2 regions of the Sphingomonas humi genome follow, and region 2 is predicted to be linked to the other one. Evidence: predicted binding sites of a transcription regulator. Region 2 holds the regulator's gene; the other holds the start of a gene.
The links. Region 2 encodes LexA, which represses DNA repair genes until DNA is damaged. Its sites were predicted from a motif close to GTTCCNCNCTTGTTCT; they were not measured.

Region 1 (7,052 bases), 1.1 Mb from region 2:
CGAGCGAGGAAATGATCACGATGTAATGGACGATGGCGCCCAGCGCCGACCCGCCGGCGCCCGCGCCGAATTCGAACGCCAGGGCGAAGACGCCGATCGGACCCAGAGCGAGCACCCAGCCGATCACCAGCAGCATCGCATCGCCGATCGCTTCGAAGAAACGAAGCGCGGGGCCGCGCTTGTCGGCGCTGAGCCTGGCGAGAGCGAAGGCGAAGATGGTGGTGAAGATCACCAGCGGCAGGATCTGGTCTTCGGCCGCCGCGGCGACCGGGTTGCCGGGCACCAGGTTCTTGAAGAAGTCGCCGATCGACGGGACAGTGATGGCCGTAGCGCTCGGGTCGACCCCGGCGAGGCCGGTGCGAAGTGCCTGCGCGGCGGCCTCGGGAAGCGGCCAGATCGCCAGCAGCGCAGGGGTCATCACCGCGCCGAACAAGGCGGAGAAAATGTAAAAGGCGCCGAACCAGATCACCGCCTTGGTCGCGAGCCCGCCGGCCTTGGCGGCATCCGACCCGCTGACCACGCCGACTACCAGCAGGGCGACGATCAGCGGAATGACCGTCATCTTCAGCGCATTGAACCACAGGCCGCCGACCAGTGCCGCGGCGGACACCAACGGCTCCTTGATCCCGTCGCCCAACCGCGACGCGAGAATGCCGAGGATCAGGCCGACGACCAGCGCGGCCATCAGCAGCAGCGCGCTTCTGCCGCCCGCGCCGGAAGTGCTGGCCGCTGGAGCGGCAGTGTCGTCAGTCATGGGCATCCAAACTCCAGGCGCGAGCGCGCGGCTCCTTGCCTAGCGCCCCTCTCCTGTCGCGCAAGAGTGGGCGCTTGGCACCTTCCATCCAGAGCGACGCTCGCTCCATCTCATTATTTCGGCGCCGCCCCGAACTTCGCCGCGGTCACGCGCGTTGAACAGCACGACAGACAAATCCACGCGTTTTTAAAGGAGTGAAACCATGATTGGTTCTTCGGACAGCACGGGCGTCGGTACGCTCGAGACCCTCACCACCACGCTCATCGACAGCATCAACGGCTATCGCGACGCCGCCCAGAACGCCGAGGGCACCCGCTTCCAGGAGCTGTTCCGCCGTAACGCCGACGAGCGCAGCCGCATCGTCGAGGAACTCCGCGCCGAAATCAGCCGCCTCGGTGGCAACGCCCCCGACGACGGCAGCTTCCTTGGCGCGACCCACCAGCGCTTCCTCGACCTCAAGGCGGCGGTGACCGGCCGTGACGACAAGGCGATCATCAACGAAGTCGAGCGCGGCGAGGACTATCTCAAGGAGAAGTTCGAAGCGGCGCTGAACGCCACCGACGTTGCGCCCGAAACCCGCAGCATCATCGAACGCGCCTACCAGTCGGTGCGTCAGGGCCATGACCAGATCAGCAGCCTGAAGCACGGCCTGGAGGCCTGAGCCCGTGGGTATCTTCGACAAGATCAAGGGCGCCATCTTCGGCCACAAGGATCCGGGGCCGGGCAATCGTCCGACCATCCCGGCCGGAATGGCCGGGGGCCCGCCCGCGACGGCGCCCGCGCAGCCGCAGGGCCAGCAGGCCGGCAGCGCGACGGCTACCCAGCCGCCATCGGCGACCCCTCAGCAGCCGACTGACGTCGATGTCGAACAGGTCCTGTCCGACATCAGCACTCAGCGCGGGAATCCTGACCTCAACTACAAGAGTTCGATCGTCGACCTGATGAAGCTGCTCGGCATCGATTCCAGTCTCGAGAACCGCAAGGAACTCGCGCAGGAACTCGGTTACACCGGCGAGCTCGACGGCTCGGCGGAAATGAACATCTGGCTGCACAAGGCCGTGATGAAGCAGCTTGCCGCCAATGGCGGGCGGGTGCCGGCCAGCTTTATCGACTGACCGGACACGTAATGCTTAAGCAAGAAGGCGGCCGGGCTCATGTCCTGCCGCCTTCTTGTTGTCTGCTCAGGCCTGCGACTCGATCGCGGTGAACACGACCATCCGCATCTCCGCCTCGCCCGGCTTCTTGTAATCCTGGATCTGCAGGGCGTTGCGGCAGATATTGTTCTGCGGCAGCCCGCCCGTCTGCCGGTCGAGCACGACGCAGCCGATGACGCGGCCACCCGGCGCCACCCGCAGGCGGATCAGGTCGTAGCCAATGATCTTGCGGCCTTCCTGCTCGAGCACCGGCCAGGGCTTGGCAGCGTCGCGAAGGAGGCGCGCCTCGATCCGGAAGCGGGTTTCGCGCTTGTTGGCGATCCCACGCAAGGCTTCGAGCAACGTCCCGGCGGGCGGCGATGGCCCGCAGTCCGGCGCCTTGTTCTCGGCCGTTCGTCCCGACAGTTCGGCAAAGCGGCTGCAGTCCCGCGGCGTGCCGTCTGTCCCGATGGTGAAATGGGTAATGACGAGGTCGGGGACGATGTTGTTCTGCGGCGGCAGCCGCCACGCGATGCGATTGTTGACCGTATCGGCGACCGCCTTGCCCTTCATGTCGCGGGCCGGCGTGAAGCGCGCCCTGGCCGACATCAGCCGACACGACGCCGTGTCGAGCGCTTCCGACCCGCTCGACTGCGTAACGGTGCACTTGGTGACGCTGCCGTCTGGGCCCACGTCCAGCCTGAATCCGGTCGTTCCCTGGACGCCCGCCCGGCGCGCATCGACCGGATAATCATCGGCGGTGATCAGGGACCCAAGGTCGGCCCGCGCCCTTGCCGCCCATTCTCGGTTATCGGCCGGCGGCGCGACCGGGAGAGTGATGATCGGTGGGGCCTCGGTGCGGACGAGCGGCGGTCTCGCTTCCGACGAGGGCGAGGTCCCGCTGCGGATTGCCGCCCAGTCGATCGTCTCGCGCACTTCGCCGGCGGTCGGATTACCGGCGGCATCGCGGGCCGGCGTGAAGCGCATCCGGCTGCGCAGCAGCCGGCAGGTCGTGGCGTCGAGCAGCGAGGTTCCGCTGCTTCCAAGGATCGTGCAGCTAGCGACCCGCCCGTCGGGCCCGACGACCATAGCAACTTCGACCGCACGGGCGGCGGAAGCGGCAACCCCGGCAGGATAATCGAGGGCACTGATGAAGCTGCGCGCCGGTCCGCGGGCCACCGGGACGCTGGCCGTGCCGGCCTGGGCCAAAGCGACAAGTGAAATCAGGAACATCGGACGCACACTCCTTGTAGCCGCCGCAGGCTACCAGAAGGCAAAGGCGTGTCGAGACAGGTCCTGCTACTTCCTGGCGGGATCGTGGCCCCAGTTCTTGAGGCTTGCCGCCCAGCGCGATCCGTCCGGATGATCGGGCTTTTGCGCCAGGTGGCGATGCACGTAGCCGACCACTTTCTTCATATGCGCAAGGTCATCCTCGTCGAGATCGGCCACCTTGGTTCGAAGCAGTTCGATGATCCGGGTGCCGGACTTGTGACCGACGCTTTCGCCCGAGCCATGACCATCGGCACCCTTGAATCCGACCTCACGGCTTTCCTCGGTCGCGAGCCATTTCTCGAGCTCCGCTGGGGTCATGTTGACCGCGTCGTGGAATTCCTTGCGGACTTTGGTGCGCTCGTCGGCGTCGATGGTGTCTGCCAAGGCCTTTCTCCTCTTTCGTCACTGAACGAGGAGTGGGTGCGCCTGGTTGCCGACCTGCCCTAAAGCCGCAACCGCAAACCCCTGACATGCCGGCCACTTGCTGCTGGCCACTGGCAATTGCGAGGAAAGCAGCAGGCGTGGCTCGCCCACCAGCGGACAACATCGGCGCACCCGCGCAGATGATTCGCACCCGCACCATTGAAACGCACGCGCACAACAGAAATGGGGCCCGGCATTGCTGCCGAGCCCCACTGCGCCGAGCTTGAGTTTGCCGGTCTTCGTTTCATGCCGATGCTCCGTCCCGAAGGAAAAGCTTCAGCGTTCCGCGATCCTCGCTCGCCCGCTCAGGCGTCGCGTCGGTCTCGATCGGCTGCCCGGTCTCCCGGGCTCCTTCCCCGGATCTCCACTCCGGTTCGCCTTGCGGCTCCCCTTCGCTTCCATCCGGCTCTGCCGTCGCCTCCCGAACCTGTCGAGCGCCGGTCCGAAGACCCTTGCTCCACTTGTCCGTTCCGCTCCGGCGGTCCTGGTCCTCGCCTCCGCTTGCGTCGATCCGCTTCCTTTCGAAAGCATCGCGACCCAACCCTCGGTCCGGTCCTGAACCCGCCTCCCGTCTCCATCCCTGGCAAGCCAGTTCAAGGTTCGGTCGGCCACCGTCCGTCCGTTCGCGGCCCTTCTTGGAACGATCAACCTCTCGCGCTGCCCTGACCAGCCCTTTCGGGCGATCCGGCCTGCGGCGGTGAGACGATCATCTCTTCCGGCGCCTCTTGCCGGCTTCGCTTCGAAGATCCCTCGGTCGCTCCGTCCGGGCATCCTGGGGAAGCCCAATCTTCGCAAAACCGAATTCCACTTCGTCGCCTTGCCGGCGGAGATCGGAAGTCCCTTCCCCTTCCTGCCTGTCGGCCCTTGCGGGCTTCCGGAGAGGAGGAGGCCGTTGCCCCCCGATCACCCATGCAAGATGACTCCAAAAGTGAGTCGCGCAAAGCGGAATCTGAGGCACCATGCCTGTGGATAACGGGGATATCGGGTGCAATCGTTTCGCCCCCGGCACTCCCAGCGCTGTTGCCGTTCCGTTCTCCTCCCCCTAACTGGGCAGGACGTGTCCGAATCCGCTTCCCTCTCGCCCGAGCCGGCCTATCTCGCGAGCCTCAACGCCCCCCAGCGCCAGGCGGTGCTGACCACCGAAGGCCCGGTGCTGGTGCTGGCCGGCGCCGGCACGGGCAAGACCGCCGCGCTGACCGCCCGGCTCGCCCACCTCATCGCCACCCGCAAGGCGTGGCCGAGCGAAATCCTGGCGGTCACCTTCACCAACAAGGCCGCACGCGAAATGCGCGAGCGGATCAGCCGAATCAGCGGCGGCGCGATCGAGGGGATGCCGTGGCTCGGCACCTTCCATTCGATCGCCGCCAAGATGCTCCGCATCCACGCCGAGTTGGCCGGCTTGCAGAGCAACTTCACCATCCTCGATACCGACGACCAGTTGCGCCTGATGAAGCAGCTGATCGTTGCCGCCGAACTGGACGAGAAGCGCTGGCCTGCCCGCCAGCTCGCCTCCTGCATCGACCGCTGGAAGAACAAGGGACTCACCCCCGAACAGGTCGATGCCGGCGAGGCGGAGGCCTTTGCCAACGGCCGCGGCGCCGATCTCTATAAGCAGTATCAGGATCGCCTGAAGGCAGTGAACGCCTGCGACTTCGGCGACCTTTTGCTCCACATGCTGGTGATCTTCCGCACCCACGAAGATGTGCTGGAGCGCTACCGCACCCGCTTCAAATATCTGCTGGTCGACGAATATCAGGACACCAACGCCGTCCAGTACGAGTGGCTGAAGCTGCTTGCCGAACCGCGCCGCAACCTGTGCTGCGTGGGCGACGACGATCAGTCGATCTATTCGTGGCGCGGGGCGGAAGTCGCCAACATCCTCCGTTTCGAGCGCGACTTTCCCGGCGCGGCGGTGATCCGGCTGGAGCAGAATTACCGCTCCACCCCGCACATCCTCGGCGCGGCGTCGGGCCTCATCGCCAACAATTCGGGCCGCCTCGGCAAGGACCTGTGGACCGAGCTCGACAAGGGCGAAAAGGTGAAGGTCGTCGGCGTGTGGGACGGCCCGGAGGAAGCCCGCCGGGTCGGCGAGGAAGCCGAGCAGCACCAGCGCCGCGGAAGCCTCAGCGACATCGCGATCCTCGTCCGCGCGCAGTTCCAGACCCGCGAATTCGAAGAACGCTTCATCGCGATCGGCCTGCCCTACCAGATCGTCGGCGGCTTCCGCTTCTACGAGCGCGCCGAGATCCGCGACGCCCTCGCCTACCTTCGCCTCGTGCAGAGCCCGGCGGACGACCTTGCGTTCGAACGGATCATCAACACCCCCAAGCGCGGGCTCGGCGACAAGGCGGTGGCCAACATCCATCGCTATGCCCGCGCGTCCGGCCAGCCGCTCCTGCTGGCTGCCGCGCAAATGCTCGATTCGGACGAGCTGACCCCGCAGGCAAGGCGCAGCCTCGGCCGCTTCGTCGGTGACTTCGCGCGCTGGCGGCAGATGCACCTCGCCGCGGCAGACACCCCCGCCCCGCTCGGCTCGCCGCCGGCCCATGCCGAACTGGCCCGCCAGCTGCTGGACGAAAGCGGCTACACCGCCATGCTTCAGGCCGAGCGCACCGCCGAGGCCACCGGCCGGCTCGAGAACCTCGCCGAACTCACCCGCGCGATGGAGGAGTATGAGCACCTCCCCTCCTTCCTCGAGCATGTCAGCCTGGTCATGGACAATGACGCCGACAAGACTGGCGACAAGGTCACCATCATGACCATCCACGCCGCCAAGGGGCTGGAATTCCCGATCGTTTATCTCGCTGGCTGGGAAGAAGGCGTGTTCCCCTCGCAGCGCGCATTGGACGAAGGTGGCACCGCTTCACTCGAGGAGGAGCGCCGCCTTGCCTACGTCGCGATTACCCGCGCGCGCGAAAAGGCGACCATCTTCCACGCCGCCAACCGCCGCATCTACGGCCAGTGGACCAGCAGCATCCCCAGCCGCTTCGTCGCCGAGCTCCCCAAGGAGCATATCGAGGAGGAGACCACGATGACCGGCGGCGAGTCGCTGTGGCGGGCGCAGTGGAGCGAGCATGGCGATCCCTTCGCCCATGTCGCCGCCCAGCGCCCCGACCGCCTGACCACCCGAGGCCCCGGCTTCGGCCGCGCGGCGCAGACGTTTACCCCCGTCCCCCAGCGCATCGTCGAGGCACGCGCGTCGGCCGTCAGCCTCGGCAACAAGGGCCGCGACGACCTGTCGATCGGACAGCGCGTCTTCCACGGGAAGTTCGGCTACGGCGCGATCGCCGCGATCGAGGGCAACAAGCTCGAAATCGATTTCGAGCACGCCGGGCGCAAGCGCGTGCTCGACAGTTTCGTCAGCTTGGGCTGAACCTCAGCGCCGCGGCGCGAGGCGCTGACGGCGCGGCGGCGGCGGACCGCCCCCGGTCGCATGATGCTCGTCGGGGCTGGTGCTCGGCTCGACCATG
Region 2 (7,052 bases):
GATCCAGTCGGCGGTCTTGATGACGTCGAGGTTGTGTTCGATCACGACCACGGTGTTGCCCTGCTCGACCAGGGCGTGGAGGACTTCGAGGAGCTTGCGGACGTCCTCGAAGTGGAGGCCGGTGGTGGGCTCGTCGAGGATGTAGAGGGTGTTGCCGGTGGCGCGGCGGCTGAGCTCCTTGGCGAGCTTGACCCGCTGCGCCTCGCCGCCCGAGAGGGTCGTCGCCTGCTGCCCGACCTTGATGTAGCCAAGGCCGACTTCGGCCAGCATCGCCATCTTGTCGCGGATGCCGGGGACGGCCTTGAAGAACTCCACCGCATCCTCGACCGTCATGTCGAGCACGTCGGCGATGCTCTTGCCCTTATGCTTCACCTCCAGCGTTTCGCGGTTGTAGCGCTGGCCGTGGCAGACGTCGCAGGTGACGTAGACGTCGGGGAGGAAGTGCATCTCGATCTTGAGCAGGCCGTCGCCGGTGCACGCCTCGCAGCGGCCGCCCTTGACGTTGAAGGAGAAGCGCCCGGGCTTGTAGCCGCGCTCCTTTGATTCCGGGAGGCCGGCGAACCAGTCGCGGATCTGGGTGAAGGCGCCGGTGTAGGTGGCGGGGTTGGAGCGCGGGGTGCGGCCGATCGGCGACTGGTCGATGTCGATGACCTTGTCGAGCTGGTCGAGGCCGGTGACCTTGTCGTGCTTGCCCGCGAGGATACGGGCGCCGTTCAGGTGGCGCGCGGCGGCGGCGTAGAGGGTGTCGATGGTGAAGCTCGACTTGCCCGAACCCGAGACGCCGGTGATGCAGGTGAAGGTGCCCAAGGGAATCGAGGCGGTGACGCCGGTGAGGTTGTTCTCGCGCGCGTTGTGGACGGTGAGCTTCTTGCCCGAGCCCTTGCGGCGCTTGGCCGGGAGCGGGATCGAGCGGCGGCCCGAGAGATAGTCGGCGGTGAGGCTGCCTTCCTGCGCGAGGAGGGTGTCGAGGGTGCCCGAGTGGAGCACGGTGCCGCCGTGGACGCCCGCGCCGGGGCCCATGTCGATCACATGGTCGGCGGCGCGGATCGCGTCCTCGTCATGCTCCACCACCAGCACGGTGTTGCCGAGAGATTTCAGGCGCTGGAGGGTTTCGAGAAGGCGGTCGTTGTCCTTCTGGTGAAGGCCGATCGAGGGTTCGTCGAGGACGTAGAGGACGCCGGAAAGCCCGCTGCCGATCTGGCTGGCGAGGCGGATGCGCTGGCTTTCGCCGCCCGACAGGGTGCCGCTGGTGCGGTCGAGGTGGAGATAGTCGAGCCCGACGTTGTGCAGGAAGCCCAGACGCTCGTTGATTTCCTTCAGGATCGCGCGGGCGATTTCCTGGTGCTGGGGGGTGAGCCGGGGTTCGAGCGCGCCGAACCAGGCATAGGCGTCGGCGACCGAGCGGCGGACGGCGATCGAGATGTCCTCGCCGGCGATCTTCACCGCCAGCGCTTCGGGCTTGAGGCGGGCGCCGTGGCAGGTCTCGCACGCGTGGGCGGCCTGGTAGCGGGAAAGCTCCTCCTTCATCCACGCGCTTTCGGTCTGGGCGAGGCGGCGGTTCAGATTGCCGATGACGCCTTCGAACGCCTTCCTGACCTCGTAGCTCTTGCGGCCGTCGACGAAGCGCAGGGTGATCGCCTTGCCGCCGGTGCCGTGGAGGATGGCGCGCTGGTTGTCGGGACCGAGGTCCTTCCACGGGGTCTGCAGGTCGAAACCGTAATGCTTCGCGAGGCTGCCGAGCACCTGCATGTAATAAGGCGAGGGGGGCTGCGACTTGGCCCACGGCACGACCGCGCCCTTGGCAAGGGAAAGATCGTGGTTGGGAACGACCAGGTCCTCGTCGAACTCCATCCGCTCTCCAAGGCCGTCGCAGGCGGGGCAGGCGCCCTGGGGAGCGTTGAAGGAGAACAGCCGCGGCTCGATCTCGGCGATGGTGAAGCCCGAGACGGGGCAGGCGAACTTTTCGGAGAAAGTGATGCGACCCGGAGGCGCGTTGGTGGCGAGGACGGCGCGGGTCGCGGCCTTTTCCAGCACGTCGGCGACGCCGGTGCGCTCGGTCCCGGCAGGCTCGGGCGCGGGGTCGGCGGGGTCGAGGTAGGCGAGGCCGTCGGCGAGCTTCAGTGCGGTTTCGAAGCTGTCGGCAAGGCGGGTCTGGATGCCGTCGCGCACGACGATGCGGTCGACCACGACTTCGATGTCATGCTTGTACTTCTTGTCGAGGGCGGGCGCCTCGTCGATGTCGTAGAAGGTGCCGTCGATGCGGACGCGGGTGAAGCCGGCGCGCTGCCATTCGAGCAGTTCCTTGCGATATTCGCCCTTGCGGCCGCGCACGACGGGGGCGAGCAGGTAGTGGCGGGTGCCTTCGGGCAGGGCCATCACCCGGTCGACCATTTGACTGACCTGCTGGGCCTGGATCGGCTCACCCGTGGCGGGCGAATAGGGAATCCCAACGCGCGCCCAAAGCAGGCGCATGTAATCGTAGATCTCGGTCACGGTGGCGACCGTCGAGCGCGGATTGCGGCTGGTGGTCTTCTGTTCGATCGAAATGGCGGGCGAGAGGCCGTCGATATGTTCGACGTCGGGCTTCTGCATCATCTCGAGGAACTGGCGGGCATAAGCCGACAGCGATTCAACGTAGCGGCGCTGGCCTTCGGCATAGATGGTATCGAAGGCGAGCGAGGATTTGCCCGAACCGCTGAGCCCGGTGATTACCGTCAGCTGGTCGCGCGGGATCGAGACGTCCACGCCCTTCAGATTATGTTCGCGCGCGCCCTTGACGGTGATGTGAGTCAGCATGGAAGGAGTTTGTTCCGTTTTCGTTCTGGAGGCAAGCGCAGGGCGCGAGCAAGCGGGCGAAATGGGTATTTCGACCCCCAAGGGCAAGGCTGCGAAAGAGAGCGGTAAGACTTATCAAAGCTTGTCGTGGCAATGACTGCGGCATGACCAGGAAGACACGGCTGGCATCGGCGGCAATCCCGGCAGCACTGGGGTGGATGTCGAGCGCGCTGGCAGCGGTCGGTGCCGGCGCGGCCGAGCCGGCGACGGGTCCGTTATGGCTGCTAGGCCTTGCTTATGCGGGCATGGCGATCGGCTATGTCGCGTTGCAGTTGCTGCTGCCGTGGCGATGGCGTGGGGGCTGGCGCAGCGCAGCGCAGCTGCCGATGGCGGGAACCGGGCTGCTGATCGCCTGGTCGGCCTACGCCTATGCGCAGGACAGCAACCTGTGGCCGCTGCTGCTGATCCTCTACCTGCCGGTGGGATTTGTGTATCTTTGCGCGACCGCGTTGGTGAAGCGGCTGGCGGGCGCCTGAGAGGCGAGGGGGCAAGCGGCGGCTGAGCATGTCGCCCAGCCGCCGATTTTGCCCTCAGCGCCGGGGGCGGCCTTCGCGATCGAGGTCGCGGCCTTCCAAGCGGCTGCGGCGACGGTTCTCGAGGGTGTAGGCGACGTCATCGGACGTAAAGTCGACGCGGTAGCCCTGGCGGCGTTCGTCGTAGCGCAATTCGTCCCAGCGAACGGGCACGACCTCCTCGTCGAGGCCGAGGAAGCCGGTCGCATGGCTGAGCACGGCGTAGCGAACCTCGCCGCGGACCTTGTCGATCATCAAGGCCTTGACGGTGCCGAGGCGCTGGTCGTCGCGGCCATAGACGGGGGTGCCTTCGACCTTGCTGGAGGAGATGAGCTCGCTCGTCTCGTCATAGGGGATGCCGCGGCGGGCGCGATGATCGTCGCGCTGGACCGGTTGCGGGCGCTGGTAGTCGCGCTGGCGGGTGTCGTCCTCGTAGCGGGCGGTGCCGCGATCGTCGGTCCCGTCACGGAAGAAGCCGCGGCCCCGCCCGCGCGGGCGGTCCCGGTCGAAATCAAGGTCGCGGTCGCGGTCGGTCAGGCGTTCGCGGCGGTCGTCGTCGTCGCGGAAGTGGTCGTAAGCCATGTCTGCTGCCTCCTCATCGATGTCGTTTGCGATAAAGCGGGGGACGGGCGAAGCGTTCCCGCGTGACCGGGCGGCCTGGCGCGGGCAAGCTTCGGGCGGGCGAATCGGCAAGGATTTCAAGCGGTGGACCTCGACCAGGCGCGGATCATGGGCGGGCTGTACGGCGAGGGCATCATCGCCTGCCCGGCGGCGTTCAGTGCTGCATGGGCGGACCGGATGGCGGCCGACATCTGGCGCGTATGGGACCGGGTCAAGGACAAGCCCGCTGCCGCGCGGACCGCACCGCTTTTACGTCGAGGTCGCGCCCGAGGACGTGTCGGGGTTTGTCGACATCGTTACCCACCCCTGATTCGTGGCAGTGTGCGAGGCGGTGCTGACCTGCGACTATCGCATCGTCGAAGTCGGCTTCGACATCCCGTTCCCGGGGGCGGAGGACCAGCCGTGGCACCGCGATTTCCAGGCCCCGCCGGCAACGCTGGAGGGGCGGCGCCTCAATAGCCTGGCGTTCAACCTGACCGCGGTCGACACGCGGCCCGAGCATGGGCCGTTCGAGATCGCGCCGGGAACGCAGTGGGATGCCATCGAAGGGGCGGTCGACGGCATGTTTCCCGATCAGTCGCTGTGGGGGCGTTATCAGGAGCGCGCGGTGCAGAAGCTGCCGAAGCGCGGCGACATGTCGGCGCGGTCCGCGCTGACCATTCATCGCGGGACCGCCAACCGGTCAGACGAGCCGCGGCCGGTGCTGGTGGTAGGGGTCGATGCGCCCGATGCCGGCAATGCCGGGCACCATGACCTGCAGGTGACGCGCACCTATCACGACGCGCTGCCGGCGCGGGTGCGGGATCACCTGACCTGCCGGGTGGTCGACGCGCTCGAGATGATCGAGCAGAACCATGTGATCGAGGGGCTGCTGTAGCCTAGGCGTCACCGCAGCGCAGGCCGGGACCTCCGCCGGCTTGGCGCTTCAATCGCCCGGAGTCCCGGCCTGTGCCGGGACGACGGCTTAATGGTAGCGGCGGATCAGCCCGGCGAGCTTGCCCTGGATCTTGACCCGGCGGGGGTCGTAGCGCTGCGGTTCGTGGCTGCGGTTGGCGGGGTCGAGGCGGACCATCTGGCCTTCGCGGCGGAAGGTCTTGAGGGTCGCTTCGGCATCGTCGATCAGGGCGACCACGATCTCCCCCTCGCGCGCGGTTTCGACCTTGCGGATGAGGACATAGTCGCCGTCGAGGATGCCTTCGTCGACCATCGAATCGCCGCTGACTTCGAGCGCATAATGTTCGCCCGGGCCGAGCAGGGCGGCGGGTACCGGGAAGCTGTCCTGCCCCTGCAGCGCCTCGATCGGGGTGCCGGCGGCGATCCGCCCGGCGAGCATCAGGTCGATGGTGTCGTTGGCAGGCACCACCGCCCGGGGCTGCGGCGCGACGGGGGCGGGGACCGGGGTCGAGCCTTGCGTTTCCGGAAGCCGGACGACTTCGAGCGCGCGGGCGCGGTTGGGGAGGCGGCGGATGAACTGCCGTTCCTCGAGCGCGGAGATCAGGCGGTGGACCCCCGACTTGCTCTTGAGGTCGAGCGCTTCGCGCATCTCATCGAAGCTGGGGCTGACGCCCGACGCCTTGAGGCGCTGATCGATGTAGGTGAGAAGTTCGCGTTGCTTGACAGTCAGCATGGTTCACGCAGGCCCCGGATGTGAACAGACGGGGAACGGGTAAGGAACGTAAGCGGGGGTGTCAAGCAGCTTTGTTGCGCCCGCGAGCGCAAGGAAATTGCCGAGCAGCCGGAGGCCGTGCGTGCTGGCGATGCTCTCGGGGTGAAACTGGATGCCGTGGACGGGCGCGTGCGCATGGTCGAGCGCCTGGATCGTCCCGTCGCTGCCGTGGGCGGTGGCGGTGAGGGTCGGCGGGAGGTCGGTCGCGACCAGGCTGTGGTAGCGGGTCATGATGACGGGCGAGGGCAGGCCGGCGAAGAGTGGGCCGCCGTCGTGGGTAATCGGGTCGGTCTTGCCATGCATCGGGGCGGCACGGGCGATGGTGGCGCCGGCGGCGAGCGCGATGGCCTGATGGCCGAGGCAGACCCCGAGGAGGTGCTTTCCCGCCGCGATGCAGGCGGCGGCGAGGGCGACCGAGATGCCGGCGTCGGCGGGATGGCCGGGCCCGGGGCCGAGGAGGAGGGGGCCGGGGTGGGCGAGGGCCTCGTCCACACTCAGCGCGTCGGACTGGGCGACGGTGACCGTGGCGCCGAGCTGGCGGCAATAGTCGACCAGGGTGAAGGTGAAGCTGTCGTGGTTGTCGACGACGAGGAGGTCGATCGCCACGACAGCGTCACTTGCCTTGCGCGTGCCGGCGGCGATCAGTTGACCGGCGCGCCGCCGAGGATGCGGGTGCGGGCGGCGCGGATAGCGTCGTCGTTGCGGGTGACGCCGAGCTCCTTCTGCGCGGCGGCGATCCACTGCAGCGCGATCTCCTCGCCCGCGCTGCGCTGGAGGCCGGTGACCTCGCTTGCGACCAGCTGCGGGTTGGTGGCGGCATTGCCCGGCACGACCTTGTCGAGCTTGACGAGGTAGATGCCCGACGGGCCGGCCGCGCGCTGGGCCTTGCCGGGGGCGAGCGTGAACAGGATGCGAAGCGGCGGCGGCACTTCCTGGCCCTGCTGCGCGAACTGGGCGAGGGCGCCTCGGCGGATCTCGATCGGTTCGGGCGGGCGGACCCCGGCCTGGCCGAGGCTCCCAAGCGCCTGCGCCATCGGCGTCCCGCGATCCATCGCGGCGAGCACGCGGGTGGCGGCGGCATTGGCCTGGTCCTGCGCACGGCGGGCGATGAAGTCGGTGCGCACCTGCGCCTCAATCCGCGCGAGCGGCGCGGGGGCCGCGGCGACCACTTCAACCACGTCGACCAGGACGTAGCCGGCCTCGTTCGGGAGCGGCTCGACCACCGGCTCGTCGTCGGCGCCGATGTCGAAGCTAGCGGTCGGGACCCCGGCGAATTCGGGCGGGAGCTTGAAGTCGGGCTGGTCGAACGCGGCGCCGGCACGGGTCAGCGGCGGGGTGGCGAGGACGGGCAGCTTGTTGGCGGTGGCGACTTCCTCGAAGCTGCTGCCGTCGGCCAGCGCATCCTCGATCTTGCCGAC

Region 1: ABD729_RS08190 (ATP-dependent helicase) is a predicted target of LexA. The motif match lies at 4,608-4,623, and genes of this name have one in related genera.

Annotation. Positions count from the first base shown of each region.
Region 1 is NZ_BAAAZD010000002.1:73,173-80,224, reverse strand. It holds gene ABD729_RS08215 (dicarboxylate/amino acid:cation symporter) at 1-754, opposite strand, end outside; gene ABD729_RS08210 (ferritin-like domain-containing protein) at 957-1,415, shown strand; gene ABD729_RS08205 (DUF3597 domain-containing protein) at 1,420-1,869, shown strand; gene ABD729_RS08200 (energy transducer TonB) at 1,936-3,120, opposite strand; gene ABD729_RS08195 (DUF3140 domain-containing protein) at 3,187-3,543, opposite strand; gene ABD729_RS08190 (ATP-dependent helicase) at 4,640-6,955, shown strand; gene ABD729_RS08185 (DEAD/DEAH box helicase) at 6,959-7,052, opposite strand, start outside.
Region 2 is NZ_BAAAZD010000002.1:1,194,776-1,201,827, reverse strand. It holds partial or broken gene uvrA (excinuclease ABC subunit UvrA) at 1-2,796, opposite strand, end outside; gene ABD729_RS13695 (hypothetical protein) at 2,940-3,311, shown strand; gene ABD729_RS13690 (PRC-barrel domain-containing protein) at 3,366-3,929, opposite strand; gene ABD729_RS13685 (phytanoyl-CoA dioxygenase family protein) at 4,288-4,845, shown strand; gene lexA (transcriptional repressor LexA) at 4,933-5,595, opposite strand; gene ABD729_RS13675 (anthranilate synthase component II) at 5,599-6,240, opposite strand; gene ABD729_RS13670 (peptidylprolyl isomerase) at 6,276-7,052, opposite strand, start outside.